Regions from separate parts of the Salinicola sp. RZ23 genome, predicted to be linked through region 1. Evidence: predicted binding sites of a transcription regulator. Region 1 holds the regulator's gene; each other region holds the start of a gene.
What was found. Region 1 encodes PhoB, which activates phosphate uptake and scavenging genes when phosphate is short. Its sites were predicted from a motif close to TGTCATANNNNTGTCANA; they were not measured.

Region 1 (9,676 bases):
CTGTTCTGGACCGTGATGTCCAAGGATGGCGGCGGCGCCCCGACCGGCAAGGTCGCTGAAGCGATCGACAGCGAACTCGGCGGCTACGAGAACTTCAAAGAGGAGTTCAAGAAGGCGGCCACCGGTCGTTTCGGTAGCGGCTGGGCGTGGCTGGTGGTGACCCCGGAGAAGAAGCTCAAGGTCATCAACACCCTCAACCAGGACAGCCCGCTGATGGACGGCCTGACGCCGATCCTGGGTCTGGACGTGTGGGAGCACGCCTACTACCTGAAGTATCAGAACAAGCGTCCGGACTACATCTCGGCCTTCTACGACGTCATCAACTGGGATGAGGTCAACCGTCGCTACGCCGAAGCGACTGCCTGATCGGCCCACCGTGCCCGGCACCCAGCCTGGCCGTGTGATCCTGCCATGCCCCCGTCTCGACGGGGGCATGCTGCGTTGGGGGCCTGTATCCCGGTACCATGTCTGCTAGTCTATCGAACGTGTCGGCGCCCGCCGGCCTGCGTCGTTTTCTCCTCGCGCTTTCTGCTCCATCCCGCTGACGGTTAGACACCATGACTGCACTTCGCTGCGACGCCACACTGACGCTCACCGATGTAAATAATTTTCAATCGCGGCTGCGAGCCTTTCTGGATGAGTACGATGTCGGCTATCGCAGCGATGCCGCCAGCATCGTGGTCGAGCTGCCCGGGGGCGAGGCGAGCTTTACCCGCATTCGGGTCGGCCTGCGCCTGGAGGCGTTTGCCGCCACCCGCGATGGCCTGGAGACGCTGCGCAGTGTGATCGAGCACTATGCGGCGCAGTTCGCCGGCGACAACGCGGTGCCGCTGCACTGGCATGGCGATGTCGTCGCCGCGCCGACTTTCGCCAACTTCCGCGAGATGCGGGTGGTCAAGAGCGAGGCGCTGTCGCCGAGCATGCGCCGGTTGACCCTGGCCGGAGAAGATCTGGCGCGCTTTGATAATGACGAGGAGTGGCACGTACGGCTGCACTTTCCGCCTCCGGGCCTCGAGCGGCCGCAGTGGCCCCGGCCGACGGCGGAGGGTGCCACCCTGTGGCCGCCGGAAGCGGTGCGCGCGGCGATCCGTTACTACACCATCCGGCGCCTGGATCGCGAGCGCGGCGAGGTCGAGATCGACTTCCTGCTGCACGCGGCACCGGGGCCGGGCGGCGATTTCGCCCGCCGTGCCCGCCCCGGCGATCTCTGTGGCATGGCCGGGCCTTACGGGCGCGGCGTCGCCAGTGCTGCGCACTATCTGCTGGCGGGGGACGAGACCGCGCTGCCGGCGATCTCGCGCCTGCTCGAGACGCTGCCGGCCGAGGCGCGCATCGAGGCGTGGCTGGAGGTCGAGTCGCCGGCGGACCGGCTCACGCTGCCGGCCCATCCCGGTGCGCACCTGCACTGGTGCTACCGCTGCCAGGGCCATGCCCCCAGCACCCAGCTCGCCAGTGCAGTGATCGCGGCGCTGCCGGCGGCGGACAGCGATCGCTTCGTGTGGTTCGCCGGCGAGGCCGAGGTCAGCCAGTGCCTGCGCAAGCGGTTGAAGAGCGAGTTCGCGCTGGCCAAGGGGCAGCATCTGGTCACGGGCTACTGGAAACGCTGAGCTTCATCTGAAAAATGTCTGTGCTCGCCGATCTTTCAGACGAAGCTCGGGCTCATCGAGTCCTATCGAGCACCAGCAGGGGATCGATACGCGTCTCGAACCAGTTCATGCCCCAGTGCAGATGCGGCCCGGTGGCGCGGCCGGTAGCGCCCACCGCGCCGATCACCTCGCCCTGGTCGACGTGCTGGCCCACCGCCACATCGATCCGCGACAGATGCAGGAAGTTGGAGCTGATGCCGTAGCCGTGATCGAGCAGGACGGTGCCGCCGGTGAGGTAGAGGTCATCGGCGAAGGTGATCACACCGCTGGCCGGCGCCTTCACCGGGGTACCGGTGGCGGCGGCGATATCCATGCCCGAGTGGGCCGAGCCGGGGGTGCCGTTGTAGACCCGCTGGTTGCCGAAACGCCCGCTGATGCGGCCCTTCACCGGCCAGATGAAGGGCTCGGCGAAACCGACCCGGTCGTCGTCGCGGTGACGCTGGGCGCTCACCGCGGCCTGCTCGCGGGCGATACGGGCGGCGATCTTCGGCGGCGGCGAGACCGTCTTCGGCGGTACGCCGTTGATGCGTTCGATCGGCCAGTCGCGCGGGGTGATCGCCACCGACGCCTGCTGCTGTCGGCCATCCGGTGTGACGATCTCGATCGTCTGGGCGCCCTGGGCATCGCGGCCGACGCCGAACACCACGGTGCCATAGCCGGTGACCCGCAGCGCATGCCCCGCCACCTGGACCTGACTGCCCGGCGGCACCCGCCCGATCACCATCGAGCCCTGCTCGACGCTGGCAGGAAAGGTGATCGCGACCGGCTCCGCCACGGCAGCGGCGGCCCACAGCCAGAGCGTGGCGGCCAGCAGCAGGGTGGTCGGGCCGTGGCGCCAGCGGCGCCGAGCAGGAAGAGATCGCGGGCGGGTGATCGACGGCATGGGCACGACGCTCCAGCAGAGGTGAAAGCGCCCATCTTAACCTGTCGTTGTCCCGAGATGGCGTCGGCCGGCGTGGGTATCGGCCAGGGTTGCCGTCAAAGAGAGTGGGGCCGGCGTGCCGGCCCCCGCTGGGATGGGATCAGAACGACTCCCAATCCTCTTCGGTGCTGGTCATGGCCGGTCTGCGGGTCGCGCTCAGGCGGGGCGCCGGTGCCTGAACCTGAGCCTGAACTCGAGCCTGGACCGTGGGCGCGGCGGCCGGGGTCGGGCGCGATTCCCCCTCGGCGATCTGGAAGCCGGCCAGAGCCTGCTCCAGGCGCTGTACCTGTTCGTTGAGGGTCGCTGCTGCGCTGCTCGCCTGCTGGACCAGCGAGGCATTCTGCTGGGTGACCTGATCCATCTGCACCACCGCCTCGTTGACCTGGTCGATGCCGTTGGACTGCTCGGCGGAGGCGACCGAGATCTCTTCGATCAGATCGGTCATGCGCGAGACCGAATCGACCACCCGGCTGATGGTCTCGCCGGCCTTGGCGACGATGCCCGAGCCCGCCTCGATCTTGCGATTGGAGGCGTCGATCAGCTCGCGAATCTCGTGCGAGGCGTTGGCGCTGCGGCTGGCCAGGGTACGAACCTCGTTGGCGACCACGGCGAAGCCGCGGCCCTGCTCGCCGGCGCGTGCCGCTTCCACCGAGGCGTTGAGGGCGAGGATATTGGTCTGGAAGGCGATCGAATCGATCACTGCGACGATCTCGGTCACCTGACGCGAGCTGTCGGTGATGCCCTGCATGGTGGAGACGACCTCATCCATCATCGCTCCGCCCTCGCTGGCGGTGGTGCGCGCCTGGCCGGCGAGGCCATTGGCCTGGCGGGCGTTCTCGGCGTTCTGACGCACGGTCTGGGTCAGCTGCTCCATGCTCGAGGCGGTCTCGCCGATCGAGGCGGCCTGCTGGTCGGTACGTGCGGCCAGATCCTGGTTGCCGCTGTGGATCTGACCCACGCCCACGGTGATGGTGGTGGAGGCCTGACGCACCCCGCCCAGGGCATCGGCCAGATGCAGGCGCATGCCCTCGATGGCGTGCAGCAGGCTGTGGCGGTCATTGGGCTTGAGCGTCAGCGCTCGGGTCAGGTCGCCCTCGGCAATGCCCAGCACCGCGTTGCGCGCGTGGCGCGGGTCGCCGCCCAGGTCGCTCAGCACGCTGCGGATGATCCACGCCATCACCAGGGTGATGCAGAGCCCGATCGTGCCCGCGATCAGCCCCATCTTGAGCACGCCCATCCAGAACGCATGCTGGATGTCGCTGACATAGACGTTGGCGGCCAGATACCAGTCCCAGGCGGGGACATGGCGCACATAGTTGATGCGCGAGACGTCGTCGCCGTCGGCGTTGGTCGAGGTGTACTCCAGGGTGCCGTCGTCGGGCGAGTCGGCCAGCGCCTTCAGTTCGCGATAGAAGTAGACGCCGTTGTCGTCACGGAAGTTGCTCATGTCGGTGCCGATCGCCCGCTTGGGGTGATAGACCAGGTGAATCTTGCCGTCGAAGGCGTAGACATAGCTGCCATCGAGATCGAGCGCCGACAGGTCGCGTCGCGCCAGATCCTGCGCCGTCTCGATGCTGAACTCGCCCTGGGCGGCGCGATCGGCGTAGCGCTGCACCAGCGTCTGGGCGCTGGCGACGAAGCTCTTGAGGCCCTTGACGCGCTCGGCCATCAAGGTGTCGCGCTTTTCCAGGGCCATCCAGCCCACCAGCACCAGCATGCCGAACCACATCAGTCCCACCGTGATCCAGAGTTTTTGCCGCATCGTCATCGCGAAAACCGTCCTTATCCGAGGTATCTGCCGATTCATCTAGAGGAATGGATTATTAGTCCGCCCCCTTTATCGGCAGTTTCTACTTAAGATTGAGATAACGATTCGCACTGTTGCGATGTGGAACTCGGAAGCCGGCCGGAGGGTGGCACGCCGGCGCGGTAAAACGCGATCAGCCATTCTGGCGATAGGATCGGGAGGGAGTGCTGGCAGGTGGGAGTGCTGGCCGGCATGCGAGCAGCGATCGCCGTGGGCCGGCATGGCCGTGACGGCGTCGCTCAGGGGGAGGGCGTCGAGCCTGAGTCGGCCTCGATCAGCCGCGTGGCGGGGAAGGCGCAGCGGAAGCGGGCGCCCATGCCGGGCCGGCTGACGATCTCGAGCTGAGCGTCGTGACGCAGCAGCACGTGCTTGACGATGGCCAGTCCCAGGCCGGTCCCGCCGGTGGCGGCGCTGCGCCCCTTGTCGACGCGGTAGAAGCGCTCGGTCAGGCGTGGGATGTGTACCGGATCGAAGCCCTCGCCATCATCTTCCACCTCGATTGCGGCGCCGTCGTGCCAAGGCTTCCAGCGCAGCGTGATGCGGCTGCCCTCGGGGGTGTAGCGCACGGCATTGAAGACCAGATTGGAGACCGCGCTGCGGATCTCCTTGGTGTTGCCGACCAGATGGCGCGTTTCGTCGACCTGCAGCGCGATCTGCTGGCGCCCCGCGCTGAGCCCGCGGGCGTCGTCGACGACGCTCTCGAGCAGGACGCGGACATCGAGGAGGTCGCGGTCGTTGTCGGGGCTGTCGATCTCGAGCCGTGACAGCAGCAGCAGATCCTCGACCAGGTTCTGCATGCGTGTGGTCTGCGCCTGCATCTGCGAGAAGCCTCGCTGCCAGCGCGTCGGCAGCTGTTCGGCATGGTCGGAGTAGGTCTCCAGATAGCCGGCCAGCACGGTCAGCGGTGTGCGCAGCTCGTGGGAGACGTTGGCGACGAAGTCGCGGCGCATCATCTCCAGCTGATGCAGCCGGGTCACGTCGCGCACCATCAGCAGGCGTTCATCATCGCCGAACAGGGTGATATGGAACTGCAGCGTATGGGCGGCGTCGATCGGCGAGGGGATCATCAGCGGCTCGCGGTAGTCGCGGGCCTCGAAGTAGTCGACGAAGCGCGGATCGCGCAGCAGGTTGGTGATCGGCTGGCCGCGGTCATGGTCGGGCTGCAGGCCGAGCATGTCGGAGGCGGCGCTGTTCCACCACTCCAGGTCGCCGCGCGGATCGAGCATCACCACGCTGTCGCGCATCGCCTCGCAGGAGTCCTGGATGCGCCGCAGGATATCGCGCAGCCGGCGCTGCATCTGGCTCTGTGCCTTCTGGTAGGTGTAGAGACGGTCGAACAGATCGCCCCACACTCCGGTGCCGGGTGGTGGCGCCTCGCGCGGATGGCGCAGCAGCCACACATAGAGCAGGCGCACATGGCGCAGATGCAGGAAGACATAGAGCCCTAGCCCCGCGGCCAGCCCCCAGCCGAGGCCGGCGAACAGCGCGTCGAACAGTTCGCCCAGCAGCGTGCCCATCGCGCCGAGCCCGAACAGCATGTAGCCAAGGCGCCACAGTTCGTTGATCCAGTAGCGCACGCTGCGACTTACTCCCTGATCGAAAAGCGGTAACCGGTGCCGCGAACCGTCTGGATCAGATGCTGATGCGTCTCACCCAGCGACTTGCGCAGCCGGCGGATATGCACGTCGACGGTGCGCTCCTCGACGTAGACGTTGCCACCCCAGACCTGATCGAGCAACTGGCTGCGGGTGTAGGCGCGCTCCTGATGGGTCATGAAGAACTGCAGCAGGCGGTACTCGGTGGGGCCGATCTCGAGCGCGCTGCCGTGGGAGGTGACGCGATGGCTGGCGGGGTCGAGCTTGAGCCCCTCGACCTCGACCGCCTCCTCGATGCCCGGCGGTGTGGCCCGGCGCAGCACCGCCTTGAGCCGGGCCACCAGCTCGCGCGGCGAGAACGGCTTGGTGATGTAGTCGTCGGCGCCCGCCTCGAGCCCCTGCACCTTGTTGTCCTCCTCGCCCTTGGCGGTGAGCAGGATGATCGGCATCTCGGCGGTGGCCTCCTCGCGCTTGAGTCGGCGCGCCAGCTCGATCCCGCTGGTGCCTGGCATCATCCAGTCGAGCAGCATCAGGTCCGGCTTGTGATCCAGCGCCATGGCGTGGGCGCTCTGGGCGTTGTCCGCCTCCAGCACACGATAGTCGGCCATCTCCAGTGCCACCGCGATCATTTCGCGGATGGAGGGCTCGTCGTCAACGATGAGTACGGTCTTGGAGCTCATGACAGGCCTCGAGTGAGCCGCCGGTGGATGTGCGCGTACAGCGGACAACCTTCCGGCCGTGACAGAACGGTGACGATTACAGCGTGGAAATATGACAAATACATGACATCGGTGTCATCCCGGCACGAGCCAGCGTCGAGATCATCGCTCCGCGCGGCGGTCAGCGGCCGATGCCCTCAGCGGCTCATAGCACCGGCCACAGGCTCAGCACCACGCCGGCGAACAGCAGAAGCCCCGACCAGAAGTTGTTGAGGAAGGCCTGGAAGCAGGGGCCGCGCTCGCGCTCACGGATCAGCCACTGCTGATAGAGGAAGGTCGCCGCCATCGCCGCCAGCCCCAGCCAGAAGAACCCGCCCAACGTCAGCCGTGCCCCGATCCAGGCCAGCAGCGCCAGCGTGGCCAGCTGCAGCAGACCGATGATCAGCTTGTCGGCGCGGCCGAACAGGCGCGCGGTGGACTTCACGCCGATCTTGATGTCGTCGTCGCGGTCGACCATGGCGTACTGGGTGTCGTAGGCCACGGTCCAGGCCAGATTGGCCAGCAGCAGCAGCCACGCCTCCATCGGCACGCTGCGGCTCACCGCCATGAACGCCATCGGGATGCTCCACGAGAACGCCAGCCCCAGTACCACCTGGGGCAGATGGGTGTAGCGCTTCATGAAGGGGTAGAGCGCGGCCAGCGCCACGCCGACGAAGGAGAGCAGGACCGTGGGCAGATTGGTGAAGCAGACCAGTACGAAAGCGGCCGCCACCAGCACCGCGAACAGGATCTTGGCTTCGCGCTCGCGAATGCGACCAGTGGCCAGCGGGCGCTCGCGGGTGCGCTTGACGTGGCCGTCGATCTTGCGATCGGCGTAGTCGTTGACCACGCAGCCGGCGGCGCGCATCACATAGACGCCGAGCACGAAGATGATCAGGTTGGCGCGATCCGGCAGGCCGCCGGCGGCGAGCCACAGCGCCCACAGCGTGGGCCACATCAGCAGCCAGGTGCCGATCGGCTTGTCGAGCCGGGTCAGACGCAGGAAATCGGGTAGGCGAGCCAGGCCCCGGGGGCGTGGCGCGGGGTCGGCGACGGTGACGGAATCGGGGCCGGCGGCTGACATCGAATTCTCCAGAACGGCGAGCGGGACGCGACTGGCTGGACCTTACACCACAACCCCGCCGGCAGCGAGGTGCGGCAGTGGGCGCAGCGATGGACGTGGCGATGAGGGCACGATAGGGGACGGGCCGTCGCGATAGGGATTGCTTTTGTCTCCCCGACGTGCTCAGACTCGAGGTGGGCGCGGTCAGCGTAGGTCGGCGTCGCCCCGGGGGTGTCGACGACGCTGGCGGCAGTGGGATCGCGAGACTGGGTGGCTCGATCCTGGGAGTAGAACAATGACAAACCACGCTAAACCCTCCGCCGGCATCCACTACCAGCAGCAGGATGCCAGCTACTTCGACAAGCGCGGCCTGCGCCGCCACGCCGGCCCCTGGTCGCTCTGGGCGCTGGGCGTGGGGGCGGTGATCTCGGGCCACTACTCGGGCTGGAACCTGGGGCTCGCCTCGGGCGGCTGGGGCGGCATGGCGATCGCCACCGCGATCATCGCGGTGATGTATCTGGGCCTGACCTTCTGTATCGCCGAGATGTCGCCGGCCCTGCCGCACACCGGCGCCGCCTACTCCTTCGCGCGCTCCTCCATGGGGCCCTGGGGCGGTTTCGTCACCGGGCTTTGCGAGAACGTCGAGTACGTGCTCACGCCGGCGGTGATCGTGTTCTTCATCGGCGCCTATCTGGGCAGCATCTTCGAGACGCCAGCGGCGTTCCAGCCGGTGTGGTGGCTGCTGGGCTATCTGCTGTTCGTCGGCCTCAACATCGTCGGCGTCGAGCTCTCGTTCCGGGTGACGCTGGCGGTGACCCTGCTGGCGCTGGCGGTCCTGGTGGTGTTCTGGTTCAGCGCCTTCACCCATCTCGATTTCTCGACCTGGGCGCTGAACATCGCACCCGGCGGCGGTGAGCTCGCAGGCGGTTACGGGCCGCTGCTGCCGATGGGCATCGGCGGGGCGCTGGCGGCAATGCCCTTTGCGGTGTGGCTGTTCCTGGCCATCGAGCAGCTGCCGCTGGCCGCCGAGGAGTCGGTCGACCCGCGGCGTGACATGCCGCGCGGCATCCTGCTCGGCATCACTACCCTGATCATCTCTGCCACGCTGATCCTGGTGCTCAACCCGTCGGTGGTGGGCGTCGGCGCCTATGCCCTGAGCCAGTCCGGCGAGCCGCTGCTGGACGGTTTCCAGGCCATTTTCGGTGCCGGCACGGCCAAGTTCCTCGCGCTGCTGGCGCTGGTCGGATTGATCGCCAGTTTCCATACCATCATCTTCGCCCAGGGCCGCCAGATCTACTCGCTCTCCCGTGCCGGCTACTTCCCCACCTTCCTCTCGGTGACCCACGGCACGCGCAAGACGCCGCACGTGGCGATGATCGGCGGCGCGCTGGTGGGCCTGACGATCATGCTGATCTGCTTCTTCGGTCTCGGCACCCAGGAGGGCTCTGCGGTGATCGGGGGTACCCTGCTCAACATGGCGGTATTCGGCGCCATGTGCTCCTACATCGCCCAGGCCCTCTCCTTCATCCTGTTGCGCCGCCATCATGCTCATATCGAGCGCCCCTACCGCAGTCCCTTCGGGATTCCCGGCGCCGTGGCGACCATCGTCATCGCGCTGATGACGATCTACTTCCAGCTCAGCGACAGCACCTACCGGGTCGGCGTGATCGGCGTCGCCCTGTGGCTGGCGGTGGGTATCTGCTACTTCGCCTTCATCGGGCGGCACCGTCTGATCCTGTCGCCGGAGGAGGAGTTCGCCATGCAGCGAGGCGAGCAGGCCGCGGACGACGACGATGGTCGCGCGGCGTAACCCCGATCCCCCTGACAGCGTGAGCGAGGAACGGCCATGAGTGATCACCAAGCCAGAACCGTGCGTACCGCCGCCCAGGCGCGCGAACTCGTCGAGGCGCGCGGGCTGAGCCACGTCAAGGTCGGCATGTTCGAC
Region 2 (9,676 bases), on a different contig from region 1:
CGGGCACGCAGACCGACGAACGTCTGCCGCTCTATCAGCGCCTGCGCGACGACATGCTTTCGCGCATCGCCTCTGGGGAGTGGACCCCCGGCATCGCCATCCCCACCGAAGCGGAACTCACCAAACAGTACGGCGTGGCGGTGGGCACCCTGCGCAAGGCCGTGGACACCCTGGTCCGGGACGGCCTGATGGAACGCAGCCAGGGTCGCGGCACCTTCATTCGCCGCCCCAACTTCCAGGGCTCTCTGTTCCGCTTCTTCCGCCAGGTGGATACGCTCGGCGAACGCCAGGTACCCACCAGTCGAATTCTGAGTCGAACCCGAATCCAGGCCTCGGAGAGCGTGGCCCAGGCACTGGAGCTCGCCCCGGAGAGCGAGGTGATCCGGCTCGAACGGCTGCGTCAGATCGGCGGCAGCAACGTCTCGCGGGAGGAGATCTGGTTGCCGGCGTCACGCTTCGGCGGATTGATGTCGGTGGAGCCGGAAGCGTTCGGCAATCTGCTCTACCCCTTCTACGAGACCCAGTGCGGCCAGCTGGTGGCCTCGGCGCGCGAGACCCTCACCGTGGAGACCGCCGACGCCCGCACCGCCGAGGCGCTGGAGATCGCCCAGGGAGCACCGGTGGTGAACATCGAGCGCCTGGCACTGGGTTACGACGGCACCCCGCTGGAGTACCGCCGCACCCTGGGGAATGCCGAGACCTTCCGCTACCAGGTCGATATCACCTGAGACGATGGCCCGTTAGCGGGTACCGCCACTCTCCCGGTGGCAGCCCGCGAGACGCGGGTAATGGCCGGTAAGGGAACGTAACGCGCGCGTCACGGTCGATGGAGAGGGGCCCGCGATCCCGGGCCCGCTCCCATCGCCGCTCAGGACGTCACCGTGTTTCGATCCTTCTTTCCCCGACCCGCGCTGCTCGCCGTCAGTGCGCTCGTCTGGTCCCTGCTGTGCCTGGTGCTCTGGGACACCACCGCCAACGCCTGGGGCGCCGTCATCGGCCTGCCTCCGCTGGCCCCCGGCGCCGAGCTGCCGATCGACGTCTCGCGCTTCTGGGCCCCGTCGTTTTTATGGTTCTATCTCTACTATGCGCTGTGCACTGCGCTCTTCGCTGCGGCCTGGTTCCGGTTCAGCCCGCACCGCTGGCAGCGCTGGTCGATTCTCGGCAGCGCGCTGATCGTGTTCATGACCTACTTCTCGGTTCAGACCAGCGTCGCGGTCAACGCCTGGTACGGGCCGTTCTGGGACATGGTGCAGCAGGCCCTGGGCGGTGACAGCTCGGTGAGCGCGGCCGATCTCTACCGCGAAATGCTCGCCTTCGCCGGGATCGCCTTCGTCGCGGTCACGGTGGGCGTGTTCAACCTGTTCTTCGTCAGCCACTACATCTTCCGCTGGCGCTGGGCGATGAACGACTACTACATGCACCACTGGTCGCGCCTGCGCCACGTCGAGGGCGCGGCCCAGCGCGTCCAGGAAGACACCATGCGTTTTTCCACCACGCTGGAGGGGCTGGGCGTGAGTCTGCTCAAGTCGGTGCTGACGCTGATCGCCTTCCTGCCACTGCTGGTGACGATGTCGCACAACATCACCGAGCTGCCGCTGATCGGGCACGTCTCCAACGCTCTGGTGTGGTCGGCGATCGCCTGGTCGCTGTTCGGCACCCTGTTTCTGTCACTGGCGGGGATCAAGCTGCCGGGGCTGGAGTTTCGCAACCAGCGGGTGGAGGCGGCCTACCGCAAGGAGCTGGTCTACGGCGAGGACGCCGCCGAGCGCGCCCGGCCGGCCACCGTGGCGGAGCTGTTCCAGGCGGTACGGCGCAACTACTTTCGGCTCTACTGGCACTATGCCTACTTCAATATCGCGCGCATCTTCTATCTGCAGGCGGACGTGGTCTTCGCCTTCATCGTGCTGGCACCCTCGATCGTCGCCGGCAAGCTGACCTTGGGTCTGCTGCAGCAGATCCTCAACGTCTTCGGCCAGGTGCGCGACTCCTTCCAGTATCTGGTCAACTCCTGGTCGACCATCATCGAGCTGCTCTCGATCGTCAAACGCCTGCGTACCTTCGAACGGGTGATCGAAGGCGCACCGGAGGCCCCCCAGGCGGCAACCTGAACGATAACGGCAGGGCGCGCGCCGTGCCCTGCCGACGTCGTTGACCTCGTGCCGTCATCTCGCAGTCACGACGCCATCATCCCCGTGACATCCGAATGTCACAGTACTGACATCGTGCCGTCCTAGGGTACGCACCACACCCTGTAACGCCCTGTCAGGAGATGTCACCGTGCGCCTTAGCCACCTGCTTCCGTTCGTCGCTGTCACCGCGCTATCCCTCTCCCCCTCGGCCCAGGCCGCCACCACCATCACCTGGTGGCACGCCATGGAGGGCGTACTCGGCGAGAAGGTCAACGCCATCGCCGACGAATTCAACGCCTCCCAGGACGACTATGTGGTCAAGCCCGTCTACAAGGGCAGCTACAGCGACAACCTGACCGCGACCATCGCCGCCTTCCGCGCCGGCCAGGCGCCGGCGATCACCCAGGTGTTCGAAGTCGGCACGGCGACGATGATGAGCGCCAAGGGCGCGATCTATCCGGTCTACCAGCTGATGCAGGACACCGACACGCCGTTCGATCCCGACGCCTTCCTGCCGGCGGTGAAGAGCTACTACACCTCGAGCGACGGTCATATGCTGTCGATGCCGTTCAACTCCTCCACCCCGGTGCTCTATTACAACCAGGACGCCTTCGCCAAGGCCGGCATCGAGACGCCGCCCAAGACCTGGGCCGAGCTCGGCAAGGACGCCCACAAGCTGGTCGAGAGCGGCGCCGCCGAGTGCGGCCTGACCACCGCCTGGCCGAGCTGGACCCAGCTTGAGAACTTCAGCGCGGTCAATGACCTGCCCTTCGCCACCCAGGCCAACGGCTTCAATGGCACCGACGCCCGCCTGGTGTTCGACCAGCAGCCGGCCACGGTGGCCCATATCCAGGATCTGGCCGAGTGGCAGAAGAGCCACGCCTTCGAGTATGGCGGCCGCGCCGACAACGGCACCAAGCGCTTCCAGTCGGGCCGCTGCGCCATGCTGACCACCTCCTCCGCCTCGCGCGCCGGCATCCAGGAGGCCGCCAAGGGCAAGTTCGGCTTCGGCATCGCGCCGCTGCCCTATGACGCCAATGCGGTGAGCCAGCCCCGGAACTCGATCATCGGTGGGGCCTCGCTGTGGGTCATGCGGGGGCAGTCGGACGCGGTCTACAAAGGCGTGGCCGAATTCATGAACTTCCTCTCCTCACCGGCGGTGCAGGCCGACTGGGCCAGCTTCACCGGCTATGTGCCGATCACTACCGCGGCCTACCAGCGCCTGAAAGACGATGGCTTCTACGCCAAGACGCCGGGCGCCAGCGTGGCGATCGACCAGCTGACCCGGGGCACGCCGGATGACAACGGCCGCGGCCTGCGCCTGGGCAACATGCCGCAGATCCGCAATATCATCGCCGAGCAGCTGGAGAAGGCGTTCAACGGCAGCGAAACCGCTGCCCAGGCGCTGACCACCGCCGCCAAGCGTGGCAATGCGGAGCTCGAGCAGTTCGAGCGCAGCGTCTCGAACTAGGCACCCATTTCCGGCGTCGACACCCCTTTCTCCTGCTGAGTCCCTGAAAGCGGGCGGCGCAAGCCGCCCGCTGCCGATCAAGATGACCACCTTCGAACGTCACTCCCTCACCCCGTGGCTGCTGCTGGCGCCCCAGCTCGTCGTGGTCGCCATCTTCTTTTTCTGGCCCGCCGCCGAATCGCTGCGCCAGGCGTTCTACGTGCAGGATGCCTTCGGCCTCGGCGAGCGCTTCGTCGGGCTCGCCAACTTCCAGCACGTGCTCGCCTCCCCCGGCTACTGGCACGCCTTCGGCGTCACCGCGCTGTTCAGTCTGCTGGTGGCGGCAGGCGCCATGGGCCTGGCGCTGCTGCTGGCGGTGCTCGCCGACCGCGTGCTCCATGGCGCCAGGCTCTATCGCGTGCTGCTGACCTGGCCCTATGCCGTGGCGCCGGCGGTGGCGGGTCTTCTGTGGCTGTTCATGTTCGACCCGGTGCTCGGCGTGCTGACCCACGCCCTGGCCGCCATCGGCGTGCACTGGGATGCCCAGCTCGATCCCGGCCAGGCGCTGGCGCTGGTGGTGATCGCCTCGATCTGGCAGCAGATGAGCTACAACTTCGTGTTCTTTCTCGCCGGGCTGCAGATGATCCCCGCCTCGCTGCTCGAAGCCGCCGCCATCGACGGCGCGGGCCCCTTCCGGCGCTTCTTCGGTATCACCCTGCCGCTATTGTCGCCGACCGCCTTTTTCCTGCTGGTGATGAACAGTGTCTACGTACTGTTCGAGACCTTCGCCACCATCGACAGCACCACCCTGGGCGGCCCCGGCGGCGCCACGCGCACGCTGGTCTACAAGCTCTACGAGGATGGCTTCGTCGGCCGTGACCTGGGCGGTTCCAGCGCCCAGTCGGTGCTGCTGATGATATTGGTCGGGGTGCTCACCTTCATCCAGTTCCGCTACCTCGAACGCAGGGTCGCCTACTGATGCGCTATCGTCGTCCCGGCCTCGACGGCCTCACCCATCTGCTGCTGATCATTGGCGCGGTGATCTTCGGGCTGCCACTGTGGCTCGCACTCACCGCCTCCACCCACAGTGCCGGCGACCTGCAGAGCGGCATCGCCCCGCTGTGGTTCGGTGACCAGGGGCTCGCCAACTACTGGCAGCTACTGTCCCAGCCGATGCCCGGGCTGGGGGTCAGTGCGCTGCGCCTGCTCGGCAACTCGCTGGTGATGGCGCTGGGCATCGCGCTGGGCAAGATCGCGATCTCGCTGCTGGCCGCCTACGCCATCGTGTTCTTCCGTTTCCCCTGCCGCACACTCTGCTTCTGGCTGATCTTCGTCACCCTGATGCTGCCGGTGGAGGTGCGCATCGTGCCGACCTACGGCGTGGTGGCGCGCTTCGGGCTGATCGACACCTACGCCGGGATGATCCTGCCGCTGATCGCCTCGGCCACCGCCACCTTCCTGCTACGCCAGTGCTTTCTGAGCCTGCCGTCGGAGCTGTTCGAGGCGGCGCGGCTGGATGGCGCCGGGCCGCTGCGCTTTCTCAAGGATTTCGTGCTGCCGCTGTCGCGGACCAATCTCGCGGCACTGTTCGTGATCATGTTCATCTACGGCTGGAACCAGTATCTGTGGCCGCTGCTGGCGGCCAACTCGCCCGATCACGCCACCGCCGTGATCAGTCTGAAGAACCTGGTGCAGTCCACCGACACCCTGCCACCGTGGCAACTGGCCACCGCGATGACGGTGCTCACGGTCCTGCCCCCGGTGGTGGTGATCGTCGCCATGCAGCGCTTCTTCGTGCGCGGGCTGACCGATGCCGAAAAGTGACCTTCAACGCAGAGAGACTCGACCCATGGCCACACTGACCTGTCGCCAGCTCGTCAAGACCTACAAGGGCGGCCAGCGCGCCGTCGATGGTATCGACCTGACCCTAGAACCCGGGGAGCTGATGGTCGTGGTAGGCCCTTCGGGCTGCGGGAAGTCGACCTTCCTGCGGATGGTGGCGGGGCTCGAGACGATCAGCGACGGCGAGCTGAGAATCGGCGGGACGCTGGCCAACCAGCTGGAGCCGGCCCAGCGCGGGGTCGCGATGGTGTTCCAGAACTACGCCCTCTACCCGCACATGAGCGTGTTCGACAACATGGCCTATGCGCTCAAGCTGCAGAAGCGCCCGCGCGAGGAGATCACGCGCCGGGTGCGCGAGGCCGCGGCCCTGCTGGGGATCGAGGCATTGCTCGAACGCCGCCCACGCCAGCTCTCCGGCGGCCAGCGCCAGCGCGTGGCGATGGGCCGGGCGATCGTGCGCGAGCCGCGCGTGTTCCTGTTCGACGAGCCGCTCTCCAATCTCGACGCCGCGCTGCGCGTGCAGATGCGCCTGGAGATTCGGCGCCTGCAGCAGCGCCTGGGTGCGAGCATGCTCTATGTCACCCACGATCAGGTCGAGGCGATGACCCTGGCCGACCGTTTAGTGGTGCTGCGCGATGGCCGGATCGAGCAGATCGGCACCCCGATGAGCCTGTTCGAGACACCCGCCAGCTGCTTCGTGGCGCGCTTCATCGGCTCACCGGCGATGAACCTGCTGCCGGTGACCCAGGCCGACGGCCGTGCACGGCTGCCCGGCGGCCTGATCCTCGACACAGAAGCACTCAAGACCGAAATCATCGAGACAGCCCCCGAAACCAAGGCCGATACGGCGGCGAGCGCAGACGCCGCCGAGCCCCCCGCTGCCGCCACCCTAGGGGTGCGCCCGGAGCACCTGCGCCTCGACCCGCAGGGCGAGTTCGCGGTCACGCTGGAGATGATCGAACGCCTGGGGGTGGATGCCCTGGCCTACTGCCGCCTGCCGGGACTCGACGCACCGCTCACCGCACGGCTGCCGCTGGCCACACTGGAGGCCGCGGCACTGCGCGAGGGCAGCGAGATACGGCTCGCGGTCGACGGCCCGCTGCACCTGTTCGACGCCGAGGAGCGCCGTGTGGCACGGCGGGCGCGCCTCAGCGCCGACACGTCGGCGGCGACATCGAGCATCGCCTGAGAGGGCATCGGGCCGACGAGTTCAGGAAGCCGCCTGGCTGGCTCGGGTCTCGACATGGATACAGGCCACGCTGACCGCATCGTCCACCGGCTCCAGCGGCGGGTCGGTGCGGCTGCAGGCCTCGGTGGCACGATGGCAGCGCGGGGCGAACGGGCAGCCCGGCGGCGGCGCCAGCGGCGAGGGCGGCTCGCCCTTGAGCCGCACCCGCTCGCGACGCCGGTTGGGATCGGCGACCGGGGTGGCCGAGAACAGCGCCTGGGTGTAAGGGTGGCGCGGCTGACTGAACACCGTCTCCGCCGGCCCCGTCTCCACCGGCTGGCCGAAGTACATCACGATGACGTCGTCGGCGATGCGCCGCACCACCGAGAGGTCGTGGGAGATGAACACGTAGGCCAGCCCGAACTCCTCCTGCAGATCCGCCAGCAGATTGAGCACCTGGGCCTGGATCGACAGATCCAGCGCCGAGACCGGTTCGTCGAGCACCAGGATCTTGGGGTTGAGCATCAGCGCCCGGGCGATCGCGATACGCTGGCGCTGGCCGCCGGAGAACATGTGTGGGTAGCGGTCGGCGTGCTCGGGCCGCAGGCCCACCTTCTCGATCATCTCCAGCGCCGCCGTGCGCCGCTCGCTGGCGCTCATCTCACGACGGTTGAGCTTGAGCGGCTCCTCCAGCATGGTCGCCACGGTCTTGCGCGGGTTGAGCGAGCCATAAGGGTTCTGGAAGATGATCTGCACCTCGCGGCGCAGCGCCGCCGGTGGACGTTGCCCCGGCTTGAGCGCCACCGCCTGGCCGTTGATGGTCAGCTCGCCACTGGTGGGCGGCTCGATCATCGTCAGCACCCGGGCCAGGGTCGACTTGCCACAGCCCGACTCGCCGACCACCGCCAGCGTCTGACCCGCGAACAGCTCGAACGAGGCCTCGTTGAGCGCCTTGACCGTGGCCGGCTTGGAGAAGGGCCCACCCTTGATCTCGTAGTAGCGCGTCAGATGACGCGCGCGCAGTACCGCTTCACGGCTCATGGACGCACCTCCGGTCGCGACGGGGAAGATGTCTCGGGCGAGACGCCGGGTGAAGGTCCGGAGGATGGCTCGGCATCCGGCCGCCCGAGCGGATAGTGGCACAGCGTGCGCGCCGGGTCGTCCGGCGCCGCCACCGGCTCCACCTCGCGGCAGCGCTCGGTGGCATAGCGACAGCGCGGGTTGAACAGGCAGCCCGTGGGGCGGTCGTGCTGGCCCGGCACCACGCCGGGGATGGTCGGCAGCCGCGTCTGCCCCGCGGCGCGCTCCGGCAGGGCCGAGAGCAGCGCCTCGGTGTAGGGATGGCGCGGATGGGCGAACAGCGATCTCACCTCCTGCTGTTCCACCTGGCGCCCGGCGTACTGCACGATCACCTGCTTGGCGGTCTCCGCAACCACACCCATGTCATGGGTGATCAGGATCAGCGCCATGCCCTTCTCCTCCTGCAGCTTGAGCAGCAGTTCGAGGATCTGGGCCTGAATGGTGACATCCAGCGCCGTGGTCGGCTCGTCGGCGATCAGCAGCCGCGGGTCGCAGGAGATCGCCATGGCGATCATCACCCGCTGACTCATGCCGCCGGAGAGCTGATGCGGATACGCCTTGATCCGCCGCGCCGGGTCGGGAATCCCCACCTGGGCGAGTAGCTCCAGCGCCCGCTCGTGGCGCTCGCGGCGCGAGCCGCCCTTGTGCTGCTTGATCATCTCGTCGATCTGGGTGCCCACGGTGAAGCACGGGTTCAGGCTGCTCATCGGCTCCTGAAAGATCATCGACATCTCGCCGCCGACGATGCGCCGGCGCTGACGCGAGCCCAGCTGCTGCAGATCCTGGCCGTCGAAGGCCATGCGCTCGGCGCTGACCTGGGCGGTCCACGGCAGCAGCCCCATGGTCGCCAGCATCGAGACCGACTTGCCCGAGCCGGACTCGCCCACGATCGAGAGCACGTCACCGTGGTCGACCTGGATGTCGACGTTCTCGACCGCCGTGAACAGGCCGCTGTTGGTCTGGAACCGAACGCTCAGGCCTGCGATATCAAGTAATGCCATGTGAACTCCTCATCGCGTCGCCGTGCCCGCCCCGGACGCCAGGCGCCGGGGTGGGCGAGGCGCTCACGATCGTTTCATCTTCGGGTCCAGCGCATCGCGCAGCCCGTCGCCCATCAGGTTGATCATCAGCACGGTCAGCAGAATGATCAGCCCCGGGAAGGTGACCGCCCAGTAGGCGCTCCCCATGAACTCGCGCGCGTTGGCCAGCATTGCGCCCCACTCGGGGGTCGGCGGTTGCACGCCCATGCCCAGAAAGCCCAGCGCGGCGATATCCAGGATCGCGGTGGAGAACGACAGGGTCGCCTGCACGATCAGCGGCGCCATGCAGTTGGGCAGCAGGGTGTTGAACATCAGGCGCATGTGGCCGGCCCCGGCCAGACGGCTGGCGGTGACGTACTCGCGGCTCTTCTCGCCGATCACCGCAGCGCGCGTCAGGCGCACGAAATAGGGCAGCTGTACCAGCGCGATGGCGATCATCGCGCTGGTCAGCCCCGGGCTCAGGATCGCCACCAGACCCAGCGCCAGCAGCAGGCTGGGAAAGGCCAGCACCACGTCCATCACGCGGGTGATCACGGTCTCGACCCAGCCACGGAAGTAGCCCGCCAGCAGCCCCAGGAAGATGCCGCCGCACATCGAGATCAGCACTACCATGGCACTGATCGAGAGCGAGTAGCGGGCGCCATAGATCAGTCGCGAGAGAATGTCGCGGCCCACCGCATCGGTGCCCAGGATGTAACGCCAGCTGCCTTCGGCGTGCCACACCGGCGGCACCAGCAGTGCCGAGCGGTCCTGCAGTGCCGGGTCGTGGGGCGCCACCCAGGGCGCCAGCAGAGCTACCAGAAACACCAGCGCGATGAAGATCAGCCCGACCAGGGCGCCGCGACTGGCGCTGAAATCCTTCCAGAAGCTGCCCAGCTGATAGCGAAAGGTCCCGGGCGCGGCAGGGGTAGAAATTGCAGCCATTTTTTGGGCCCTCAGTGACGGATGCGCGGATTGATGACCCCAT
Region 3 (9,676 bases), on a different contig from region 1:
GACGACAAGTCCTCCGAGCGTGGCGACCGTGAGCGTTCCGAGCGTTCCGAAACCGCTACCGAAGCCAACTGATCACCGCTTGAGGAGAGACTCACATGGCACGTTTTTTCCGTCGTCGTAAGTTCTGCCGCTTCACCGCCGAAGGCGTGAAGTACATCGACTACAAAGACATCGATACGCTGAAAGCCTACGTCACCGAAACCGGCAAGATCGTTCCCAGCCGTATTACCGGTACCCATGCGCGTTACCAGCGTCAGCTGTCTACCGCCATCAAGCGCGCGCGCTACCTGGCACTGCTGCCGTACTCCGACAGCCACCAATAATCCGGCCCGGATAACCATAGCGAGGCGTCATGCTGGGACTGGCCCGTTGGATCATGCGCGGTACGCCGCAGGCGGTGGGTGTGGCAGCGCTGACGGCGCTGGTGCCCTGGCTGTTCTGGTTCAGTGCCGCGGTCGCCGGGCTGGTTACGCTGAGGCGTGGCCTCACTAGCGCCGCGCCGGTGCTGGTCGCCGCTGCCATACCCGCCGGCTGGTGGTGGATGGAGGGCGACTCGGTGCCGCTGGCGAGCATTCTGCTGGTGGCGCTGATGGCTACCGTGCTGCGGGCGCGCCTGCGCTGGACCGATACCCTGCTCGCCGGTACCGCGGTCTGCATGGTGCTGGTCCATCTGGGCATCTTCGTGCCCGCCGGCGGTGCCGGCCCGCTGCTCGACGAGCTGCGGCGCAGCTCGACCGAGGTCTCCAGCATGCTGGATCGGCTCTCGGCCCAGGGCGTGGACACCCAGCAGATGGCCGCACTGGTCATCGGCGGGGTCACCGGCCTGGTGGTGCTGATGGTGAGCATCGGCTGTCTGGCCCTGGCCCGCAGCTGGCAGGCGGGGCTTTACAACCCCGGCGGGTTCCGCGAGGAGTTTCACTCGTTGAAACTCTCGCGTGGGCAGCTGGCGCTGCTGATCGGCGCCACTGCCCTGGGCATGCTGCTGGCGGTGCCCGCCGCCAGCCTGCTGGCCTGGGTGCCGCTGCTGGTGGCTGGCGTGGCGCTGGTTCATGGTTTGATCGGTTTGAAGGGAATGAGCGGGTTCTGGCTGGTCGGTTTCTATGCGTTGCTGCTGACTACCTGGCCCACGATTTTGATTGTACTGCTGTTGGCACTGGTGGATACCTTCGCGGATTTTCGCGGTCGCCTGACACGCAGTGATTGACGAGAGGTTCACGAGAATGGAAGTCATTCTGCTCGATAACATCGGCAAGCTTGGCGAACTGGGTGACAAGGTCACCGTCAAGCCCGGTTACGGCCGCAACTACCTGGTGCCCTACGGCCTCGCCGTGCCGGCCACCAAGGACAACGTCGCCGCGTTCGAATCCCAGCGTGCCGAGCTCGAAGCTCAGGCCGCCGAGCGCAAGGCGGAAGCCGAAAGCCGTGCCGAACAGCTGTCCGAAATCGAACTGTCGCTGGTCGCCAAAGCTGGCGACGAAGGCAAGCTGTTCGGTTCCATCGGTCCGCGCGACCTGGCCGAAGCGCTGGTCCAGGCCGGTCTCGACGTCGCCAAGAGCGAAGTGCGCATGCCGGAAGGTCCGATTCGCCAGACCGGCGAATACGACATCGCGCTGCAGCTGCACGCCGAAGTCAGCACCAGCGTCCGCGTCGTGGTGGTTGCCGAGTAATCGGTTTTCCCGCGCAGCGATGCTCAAGGCACGTGGGGCCCAGGCCCCACGTGCCTTTTTTGATGGGTGCGTGTTCCACACGATCGGCACGCCCGAGCGGCGCCGGCGAGCGTGGCGAGTCGCGGCGCCGGCTGGGTAGAATGTGCGGCAAATGACGGCAGCGAATTGTCGAGGGTGATGGCCAGGCATGAACGAACGCGTCGATAACGATCAAGAGACGGCCAAGCTCAAGCTGCCACCGCACTCGCTGGAGGCGGAGCAGTCGGTACTGGGCGGGCTGATGCTCGACAACTCCAGCTGGGACACCGTCTCCGAGCGGCTGGTGGCGGATGACTTCTATCGTCAGGAGCATCGGCTCACCTACAACGCCATGGCAGAGCTGGCCGAGGCGACCCAGCCGCTCGACGTGGTCACCCTGTCGGAAGCGCTGGAGCGGCGCGATCAGCTCGAAAGTGTCGGTGGCCTGGCCTATCTGGCGGAGCTGGCGCGCAATACGCCCTCGGCGGGCAACATTCGTGCCTATGCCGACATCGTGCGCGAGCGGGCCACCCTGCGCAAATTGATCCAGGCCTCGCGGCAGATCGCCGACAGCGCCTACTCGCCGGATGGGCGCGCCTCTGACGAGCTGGTCAACGAGGCCGAGCGGCTGGTGTTCCAGATCAGCGAGTCGCGGCCCAAGTTCGGCGGCCCTCAGGGCATGAGCCAGCTGTTGACCAAGGCGGTCGATCGCATCGACGAGCTGTTCAACATGAAGGGCCAGATGACCGGCATCTCGACCGGCTTCCGCGACCTCGACGAGATGACCTCGGGGCTGCAGCCCTCGGATCTGGTGATCATTGCCGGGCGCCCGTCGATGGGTAAGACCACCTTCGCCATGAACCTGGTCGAGCATGCGGTGGTCGCCGGTGACAAGCCGGTGATCGTCTTCTCGATGGAGATGCCGGCGGAGTCGCTGATGCTGCGTATGCTGTCGTCGCTGGGGCGCATCGACCAGACCCGGGTCAGGACCGGCCAGCTCGAGGACGAGGATTGGCCGCGACTGACCTCGGCGGTCAACCTGCTCAAGGACAAGCAGCTGTTCATCGACGACACCCCGGCGCTGTCGCCCAACGAGCTGCGTTCGCGGGTGCGTCGAATCGCCCGCGAGCACGGCAATGTCGGACTGGTGATGATCGACTATCTGCAGCTGATGCAGGTGCCGGGGCTGTCCGAGAACCGCACCGCGGAGATCTCCGAGATATCGCGCTCGCTCAAGGGCGTGGCCAAGGAGTTCAACTGCCCGGTGGTGTCGCTGTCGCAGCTCAACCGCTCGCTCGAGCAGCGCCCCAACAAGCGCCCGGTGATGTCGGACCTGCGTGAATCCGGCGCCATCGAGCAGGACGCCGACGTCATCGCCTTCGTCTACCGCGACGAGGTCTACAATAGCGATAATCCCGACAACAAGGGGCTGGCCGAGCTGATCATCGGCAAGCAGCGTAACGGTCCCATCGGGACCGTGCACATGGCGTTCATCGGCAAGTACACGCGGTTCGAGGATCTGGCCCCGGACAGCTACGGCCAGCATTACGAGTAACGCATCACAGGTTTGAGGAGTCAAAGCGATGGCAGGCGGTTTTCAGCGCGGGCGGCGTCAACGCGTCCCCAAGATCGAGGTTCGCGGACAACTGGAAAAGCTCGAGCGCGAGGGGCCGTTCAAGGAGTGGCTGGGGATGCCGGATCTCTACCGGCACTGGCTGACCGTGGATGGCGAGCTCTACAGCTATCAGACCGAGGATGCGGAGCTGCCGGTGGTGGTGGGCGACCGCGTGGTGTTCCGCTACAAGGAAGCCAAGGCGGGGCGCTGGATCGACCGCAACTCCCTGGGCAAGGCGATCGACCCCGCCGACTACCAGTAAGTGTTGCGCTAGCGTCTCCCGGAGCCGCGCCGCGCGCCCGGCGTGGCTGCGGTGCTGGCCGGCAGGCCTGTTGTCATTGCACTGTCATGCGTCGCTGTCACGCTGCTGGGCATGACACCGCTGCCACACTGACCGGCATGAACAACACCGATGCTGCCGTTTTGGCGCTTCGACGCCTGCTCGAGACGCGCGAGCTGGGCATGCACTTCCAGCCGATCGTCAGCGTGCCTGCGGGGCGGGTGCTGGGCTATGAGGCGCTGGCCCTTGGCCCTTATGGCGCGCCCTGCGACTCACCCCTACCGCTGTTCCAGGCCGCCCGCGCAGCCGGCGAGCTAGCGTCGCTGGAGCAGCTCTGCCGCGAGCGTGCGGTCGAGGAGTGGGTCGCCACCGGGCTCAGCGAGCTGCTGTTTCTCAACGTCGCGCCCGAAGTCCTGGTCGACCCTTCACACATCAGCGGCCAGACGGTGGAGCTACTCGCCGTCCACGGCCTGAGCCCGCCGCAGATCGTGATCGAGATCACCGAGCAGTCGTCAGGGGTCGATCCCGACCTGATGGCGGATGCCGCCCGGCACTATCAGGCGATGGGCTTCGCCATCGCCCTGGACGATCTCGGCGATGGCTATGCCGGGCTGCGCCTGTGGTCGCAGCTCAATCCCGACTACGTCAAACTCGACCGCCACTTCGTCAGCAATCTGGACCGCGACCGGGTCAAGCGCCGCCTGGTGCGCTCGATCATCGATATCGCCCATAGCCTGGGCAGCCGTGTGGTCGCCGAGGGGGTGGAGCGCGAGGGCGAGCTAGAGACGCTGCTGGAGCTGGGCGCCGACTTCTACCAGGGCTGGCTCTTCGCCCGGCCCAGCCCGGTGCCGAAGACGACGCGTGCAGCGCTGGAATCGCAGCTGAATACGCTGGCCGCGGCGCGGCGTCAGGGCGCTGTGGTGACCGAGATTCGCCGTCTCAGCGTGGCGTTGCCGACGCTCTCCCGCGACCTGAGCTTGTCCGAGGCGGCGGCCCATTTCAGTCGCCATCCGGACGCCAATGCCCTGGCCGTGGTCGACGAGTGCCAACGGCCGCTCGGCCTGCTCGGACGCCAACAGCTGATGGCGCTGCTGGGTCGGCGCTACGGCTTCGATCTCCACGGGCGCCAGCCGGTCGAGACGGTGATGCAGACACGGGCGCTGTGCGTGGAGGCGGGCGAACCGCTCGAGCGGGTCTCGCGCAAGGTGACCGGGCGTGACGAGTCGATGCGCGACGAGGATTTCATCATCACCGATGCCGGTCGCTATCTGGGCATCGGTCATGTCATCAATCTGCTGCAGCTGTTTACCGAACAGCAGGTACAGTTGGCGCGTCAGGCCAATCCGCTCACCCAACTGCCGGGCAATCGGCCGATTCGCGCCGCCCTCGACCACTATCAGCGGCAGAACACGCCCTTCGTCGCCTGCTATCTCGATCTCGATCACTTCAAGCCGTTCAACGACCGCTTCGGCTACGCGCTCGGCGATCAGATGATCCTGACCGTGGCACGGGTGCTGGACGAGTTCGTCGGCGATGAGGATTTCCTCGGCCATCTCGGCGGTGATGACTTCGTCCTGCTGCTCGACAGCAGCGCCGACCTGCATCGGCGGCTTGCCGCGCTGCAGCGGGCTTTCGGCGTCGAGAGTCTCAAGCTGCTGCCGGAGGCCGAGCGCCGCGCCGGCGGCTTCGAGGCCAAGGATCGCTTCGACCAGTGGCGCTTCTTCCCGCACACCCGGCTGTCGATCATCGCGCTGCGGGTACCGACGGATGCTCATGTCGACAGCTTCGGCGACCTATGGAGCCGCTTCAAGAGCGCGGCCAAACGGGCTCCCCATGGCCGCGTGGTGGTGAGCCTGCGGAGGGAGCAGCGCTATCCGAAGCGATGACCGGGGTGGCGCTTTTGTACTGCAAACTCCCGCGCTGACATATAGTCTTAACAAAGATCCGACCTAATGGTCAGGATGCGCGAGTCCAGATGGGCCGCGCGCCAGTCGGGTGTCCAGCAGGGAAGGCTGGACGCCGTATTCGCACATGCAACCCGAACAGGAGGGAACCATGGACCTCAAGGAGCTCGAACGCTTTTCCCGCGATCACGACAACTTCGAGATTCGCGTCATCGCCCACGCCGGCAGCCGCTTTTACCAGGTGATGGTGGAGCCGGAAGATGGCTCGACTCAGGTGCTGACGCGACGCAGCAAACCGATGCTGTTCCGCTCTCTCGACGATGTCTACGGGGAACTCAAGCAGGCCGGTATCCACCGTGCCTATCTCGTTCAGCAGGTCGCCAACGACGAGATCGTCGGCCACGAGCCGCACTACCACGACCCGCTGCTGTCACGCATGCCGCTGGTCTTCTGAGCGCTTACTCACGCCATCCCCGGCGCTGAATCCGCGCCTCGATCCCAACCAACCGACGCTTCATCCACACACCGCGGCAAGTCGACGAGGACTTGCCTGATAGCGGTGTCGTGCCTTTGCATCAGCGGCGCTGGTAGCCTTCGGCATGCTCGCCGCGGCCATACGGCTTCTCACTGTCCAGTCGATCCAGAAAGGCCTGCGCCTGCGCCAGGATCGCCTCTTGGCGTGTCGGCTGCATCTTGTCCCAACTGCCATAGATCAGTTTCATGCGCTGATTGTCCTTGAGCTGCGCGCGGTGGGTCTCCAGAAAATGCCAGTAGAGACTGTTGAACGGGCAGGCGTCGTCGCCGGTCACCTGCTTGACGTCGTAGCGGCAGTGGCGGCAGTGATCCGACATGCGATCGATATACTTGCCCGAAGCGCAGTAGGGTTTGGAGCCGAGATAGCCGCCGTCGGCGTAGAGGGTCATGCCGAGGGTGTTGGGCAGCTCGACCCACTCGAAGGCGTCGGCGTAGACCGCCAGGTACCAGTCGCACAGGGCGGCGGGGGAGACACCGCACAGCAGGGCGAAGTTGCCGGTGACCATCAGGCGCTGGATATGGTGCGCATAGGCGTTGTCGCGGGTCATCTCGATCGCCCGCTGCAGGCAGCGCAGATCGGTTTCACCGTGCCAGTAGAAGGCTGGCAGGCCGCGTCGGGCGTTGAGCCGGTTCTCTTGCTTGTAGCCGGGCATACGCTGCCAGTAGATGCCGCGTACGTATTCGCGCCAGCCGAGAATCTGGCGGATGAAGCCCTCGGCGGCGTTGATCGGCGCGTGCCCCTCCTGCCATGCCGCTGCCACCGCCTCGCAGATCTCCCGGGGCGAGAGCAGGCCGATGTTCATGGCGGCGGCGAGGCGCGAGTGGTAGAGCAGCGGCTCGCTGTCGCTGATGGCGTCCTGATAGGTGCCGAAGTCGGCCAGCGCATGGTCGATGAAGTGGCGCAGGTCGCCCAGCGCCTGGCGCCGTGTCACCGCCCAGTTGAAGCCTTCCAGGGTGCCGAAATGATCGCCGAAGTGGGTCGATACCTGCTCGGCCACCGCCCGGGTGGTGGCGTCCATACGGTGGCGCGGTGGGGTGGGGAAGTCGAGATCGTCGGCGATCGGCGCTCGGTTGTCGTGATCGAAGTTCCACTGGCCTCCGGCCGGTTCGCCTGCGCACATCAGCAGCCCGGTCTGCTTGCGCAGATGGCGGTAGAAATCCTCCATGCGACAGCGCTTGCGCCCCGCCAGCCACTGCCCGAACGCCTCGATCGAACAGTAGAAGCGGTTGTCTGGATAGAGCCGCCAGCGGGTGCCGCGACGCTGGATGCGCTCGAACAACCGCCACTCGCCGGGGTGAGTGACACGAATCTCGTCGCAGGCATAGGCGTCGGCCAGGCGCTCCGCCTCGTCGAGCAGGTCGTGGCGGTTGTCGTCGTCATCGAGGGTGCTGTAGTGCACCTGATACCCTTTGTCGCGCAGGGTGTCGGCGAAGTGACGCATCGCCGATAATAGCATCACGATCTTCTGCGGGTGGTGCGGCACGTACTCGCCCTCGGCGCGGACCTCGCACAGGGCGATGACCGCCTCCTCCGGCGCCTGGGCGAGGACGTCGAGCGTCTCGCTGAGCTGGTCGCCGAGTATCAGGATCAGGGGGCGCGACATGATGTTATCCATGACTTATACACATGATGTTAATCGTATAAGTTAATCGCGGTTAAGCAAGGCGGGAGTGGTAGACTGTCGCCAGGCGCTATCCGCAAAGTCGACGAGGGACGGGCAGGCAAGGCAAAGAGCGGCGAACATGCGGAGTTTACGGGTTGTAAATGAGCATTGTGCGCCGATTCTCAGCGCCGCATGGGCGAGCGCAGTACTTTTCAGACAGTGCCTAGTCAACGGCATCAGCGGACAAGGAGAGAATATGGCGGCCCGTTACGGAGTCATGCTGGTCAATCTGGGAACGCCAGCGGCGCCCACGGCCAAGGCGGTGAGAGAGTATCTGGCGGAGTTCCTGGGGGATCCGCGGGTGATCGATGCGCCGCGCTGGCTGTGGTGGCCGATTCTGCACGGGGTGATCCTGCGCATTCGCCCGCCCAAGGTGGCCAAGGCCTACGCCTCGGTGTGGCAGGAAGAGGGCTCGCCGCTGCTGGCGATCGGGCGGCGCCAGCAGCGTGCGCTGGCGGCGGCGCTGGCCGAGCGCACCGGCGAGGCGGTGCCGGTGGAGCTGGCGATGACCTACGGCCAACCGAGCATGGAGCAGGCAGGGCTTGCGCTGCGCGACGCCGGGGTTGACAAGATTCTGGTGCTGCCGCTCTATCCGCAGTTCTCGCGTACCACCACCGGCGCCGTATTCCAGCGCCTGGCCAAGGCGCTGGCGCCCTGCCCGGAGCTGCGCTTCGTCAATCACTACCACGACCATCCGGACTATATCGCCGCCCTCGCCGCCAGCGTGCGCGAGCACTGGGAGGCCCAGGGGGATCGCGGACGGCTGCTGATGTCCTACCACGGCATCCCCAAGCGCTACGTCGACAACGGCGACCCGTACGGACGTCACTGCCAGCGCACCAGTGAGTTGCTCGCACAGGCGCTCGAACTCGAAGAGGGCAGTTGGTTCCAGAGTTATCAGTCGCGTTTCGGTCGCGAGGAGTGGCTCAAGCCCTATACCGACGAGACGCTCAAGCAGTGGGGCGCCGACAAGACCGAATGCGTCGATGTGATCAGCCCGGCATTCGCCGCCGACTGTCTCGAGACCCTGGAGGAGATCGACGCCGAGAACCGCGAGTATTTCCAGGAGGCCGGGGGCGGGCGCTATCGCTACATCCCCGCGCTCAATGATCGCCCCGAGCATATCCACCTGCTCAGCCAGCTGGTCGCGGAGAATACCGCGGGCTGGTGAACGCTTCCTGCCACCCGGTTCACAGCGACGGCGCTCGAACGCCGTCGCTGTGTGTCAGGGCAGCGGGGAGTCGCCCTGGGGCGCCTCTTCCACCGTATGCTTGGGCCGGTCGCGCTCCAGCTCCTGCGGGTTGCCGCGGGTACGCGGGTCCGGCTTGAGCTTGTGGTGCAGCGCGCTCTTGGCCAGCATGTGCGCCGACACCGGCGCGGTGATGAAAGCGAAGACGGTGATCAGCAGTTCCTGGACCACCGGACCATTCTCCAGACTGAAGAAGATCAGCGACCCGATCAGGGTGCAGCCCACCCCCAGGGTGGTGGTCTTCGACGGCCCGTGCAGGCGCATGTAGAAGTCCTTGAGGTGGGTCAGACCCAGCGAGCCGATGAAGGCGAAGATCCCGCCGGCGATCAGCATGAAGGCGATTGCCCCCTCGAGCAGCATATCCAGCATGTGTCGTGCTCCTATTCGATGATGTCGCCGCGCAGCAGATACTTGCACACCGCGATGGTGCTGACGAAGCCGAGCATGGCGATCAGCAGTGCTGCCTCGAAATAGTCCTTGTTGTTGACCCAGATGCCGAACAGCACGATCAGCGCGATCGAATTCATGTACATGGTGTCGACCGCCAGCACCCGGTCGGGCAGGCTGGGGCCGATCACTGCGCGATAGAAGTTGAGGGCGATAGCGGCGCTGAACAGTGCCAGCGCGATCCACAGCGCGGTAGCGATCATGATTCGAAGATCTCCATGAGCGGGCGTTCGTAACGCTGATGAATATCGGCGATCAGCGCATCGATGTCGGCGACGTCGAGGGCGTGGATCAGCAG

Region 2: ugpB (sn-glycerol-3-phosphate ABC transporter substrate-binding protein UgpB) is a predicted target of PhoB. The motif match lies at 2,194-2,211, and genes of this name have one in related genera.
Region 3: DOM67_RS05745 (DUF6482 family protein) is a predicted target of PhoB. The motif match lies at 5,502-5,519, and genes of this name have one in related genera.

The regions. Positions count from the first base shown of each region.
Region 1 covers NZ_PZJK01000001.1:250,346-260,021, forward strand. The annotation lists gene DOM67_RS01065 (superoxide dismutase) at 1-366, shown strand, start outside; gene DOM67_RS01070 (siderophore-interacting protein) at 558-1,607, shown strand; gene DOM67_RS01075 (M23 family metallopeptidase) at 1,660-2,529, opposite strand; gene DOM67_RS01080 (methyl-accepting chemotaxis protein) at 2,669-4,336, opposite strand; gene phoR (phosphate regulon sensor histidine kinase PhoR) at 4,615-5,952, opposite strand; gene phoB (phosphate regulon transcriptional regulator PhoB) at 5,961-6,650, opposite strand; gene ubiA (4-hydroxybenzoate octaprenyltransferase) at 6,835-7,752, opposite strand; gene DOM67_RS01100 (amino acid permease) at 8,027-9,541, shown strand; gene DOM67_RS01105 (glutamine synthetase) at 9,578-9,676, shown strand, end outside.
Region 2 covers NZ_PZJK01000018.1:66,363-76,038, forward strand. The annotation lists gene DOM67_RS18150 (GntR family transcriptional regulator) at 1-728, shown strand, start outside; gene sbmA (peptide antibiotic transporter SbmA) at 882-2,108, shown strand; gene ugpB (sn-glycerol-3-phosphate ABC transporter substrate-binding protein UgpB) at 2,278-3,600, shown strand; gene ugpA (sn-glycerol-3-phosphate ABC transporter permease UgpA) at 3,683-4,558, shown strand; gene ugpE (sn-glycerol-3-phosphate ABC transporter permease UgpE) at 4,558-5,403, shown strand; gene ugpC (sn-glycerol-3-phosphate ABC transporter ATP-binding protein UgpC) at 5,429-6,610, shown strand; gene DOM67_RS18180 (dipeptide ABC transporter ATP-binding protein) at 6,632-7,630, opposite strand; gene DOM67_RS18185 (oligopeptide/dipeptide ABC transporter ATP-binding protein) at 7,627-8,670, opposite strand; gene DOM67_RS18190 (ABC transporter permease subunit) at 8,734-9,633, opposite strand; gene DOM67_RS18195 (ABC transporter permease subunit) at 9,645-9,676, opposite strand, start outside.
Region 3 covers NZ_PZJK01000006.1:195,337-205,012, reverse strand. The annotation lists gene rpsF (30S ribosomal protein S6) at 1-72, shown strand, start outside; gene rpsR (30S ribosomal protein S18) at 96-323, shown strand; gene DOM67_RS05770 (hypothetical protein) at 353-1,204, shown strand; gene rplI (50S ribosomal protein L9) at 1,221-1,667, shown strand; gene dnaB (replicative DNA helicase) at 1,855-3,240, shown strand; gene DOM67_RS05755 (hypothetical protein) at 3,269-3,562, shown strand; gene DOM67_RS05750 (bifunctional diguanylate cyclase/phosphodiesterase) at 3,700-5,466, shown strand; gene DOM67_RS05745 (DUF6482 family protein) at 5,636-5,938, shown strand; gene DOM67_RS05740 (cryptochrome/photolyase family protein) at 6,060-7,622, opposite strand; gene hemH (ferrochelatase) at 7,879-8,853, shown strand; gene DOM67_RS05730 (Na+/H+ antiporter subunit G) at 8,908-9,300, opposite strand; gene DOM67_RS05725 (K+/H+ antiporter subunit F) at 9,312-9,581, opposite strand; gene DOM67_RS05720 (Na+/H+ antiporter subunit E) at 9,578-9,676, opposite strand, start outside.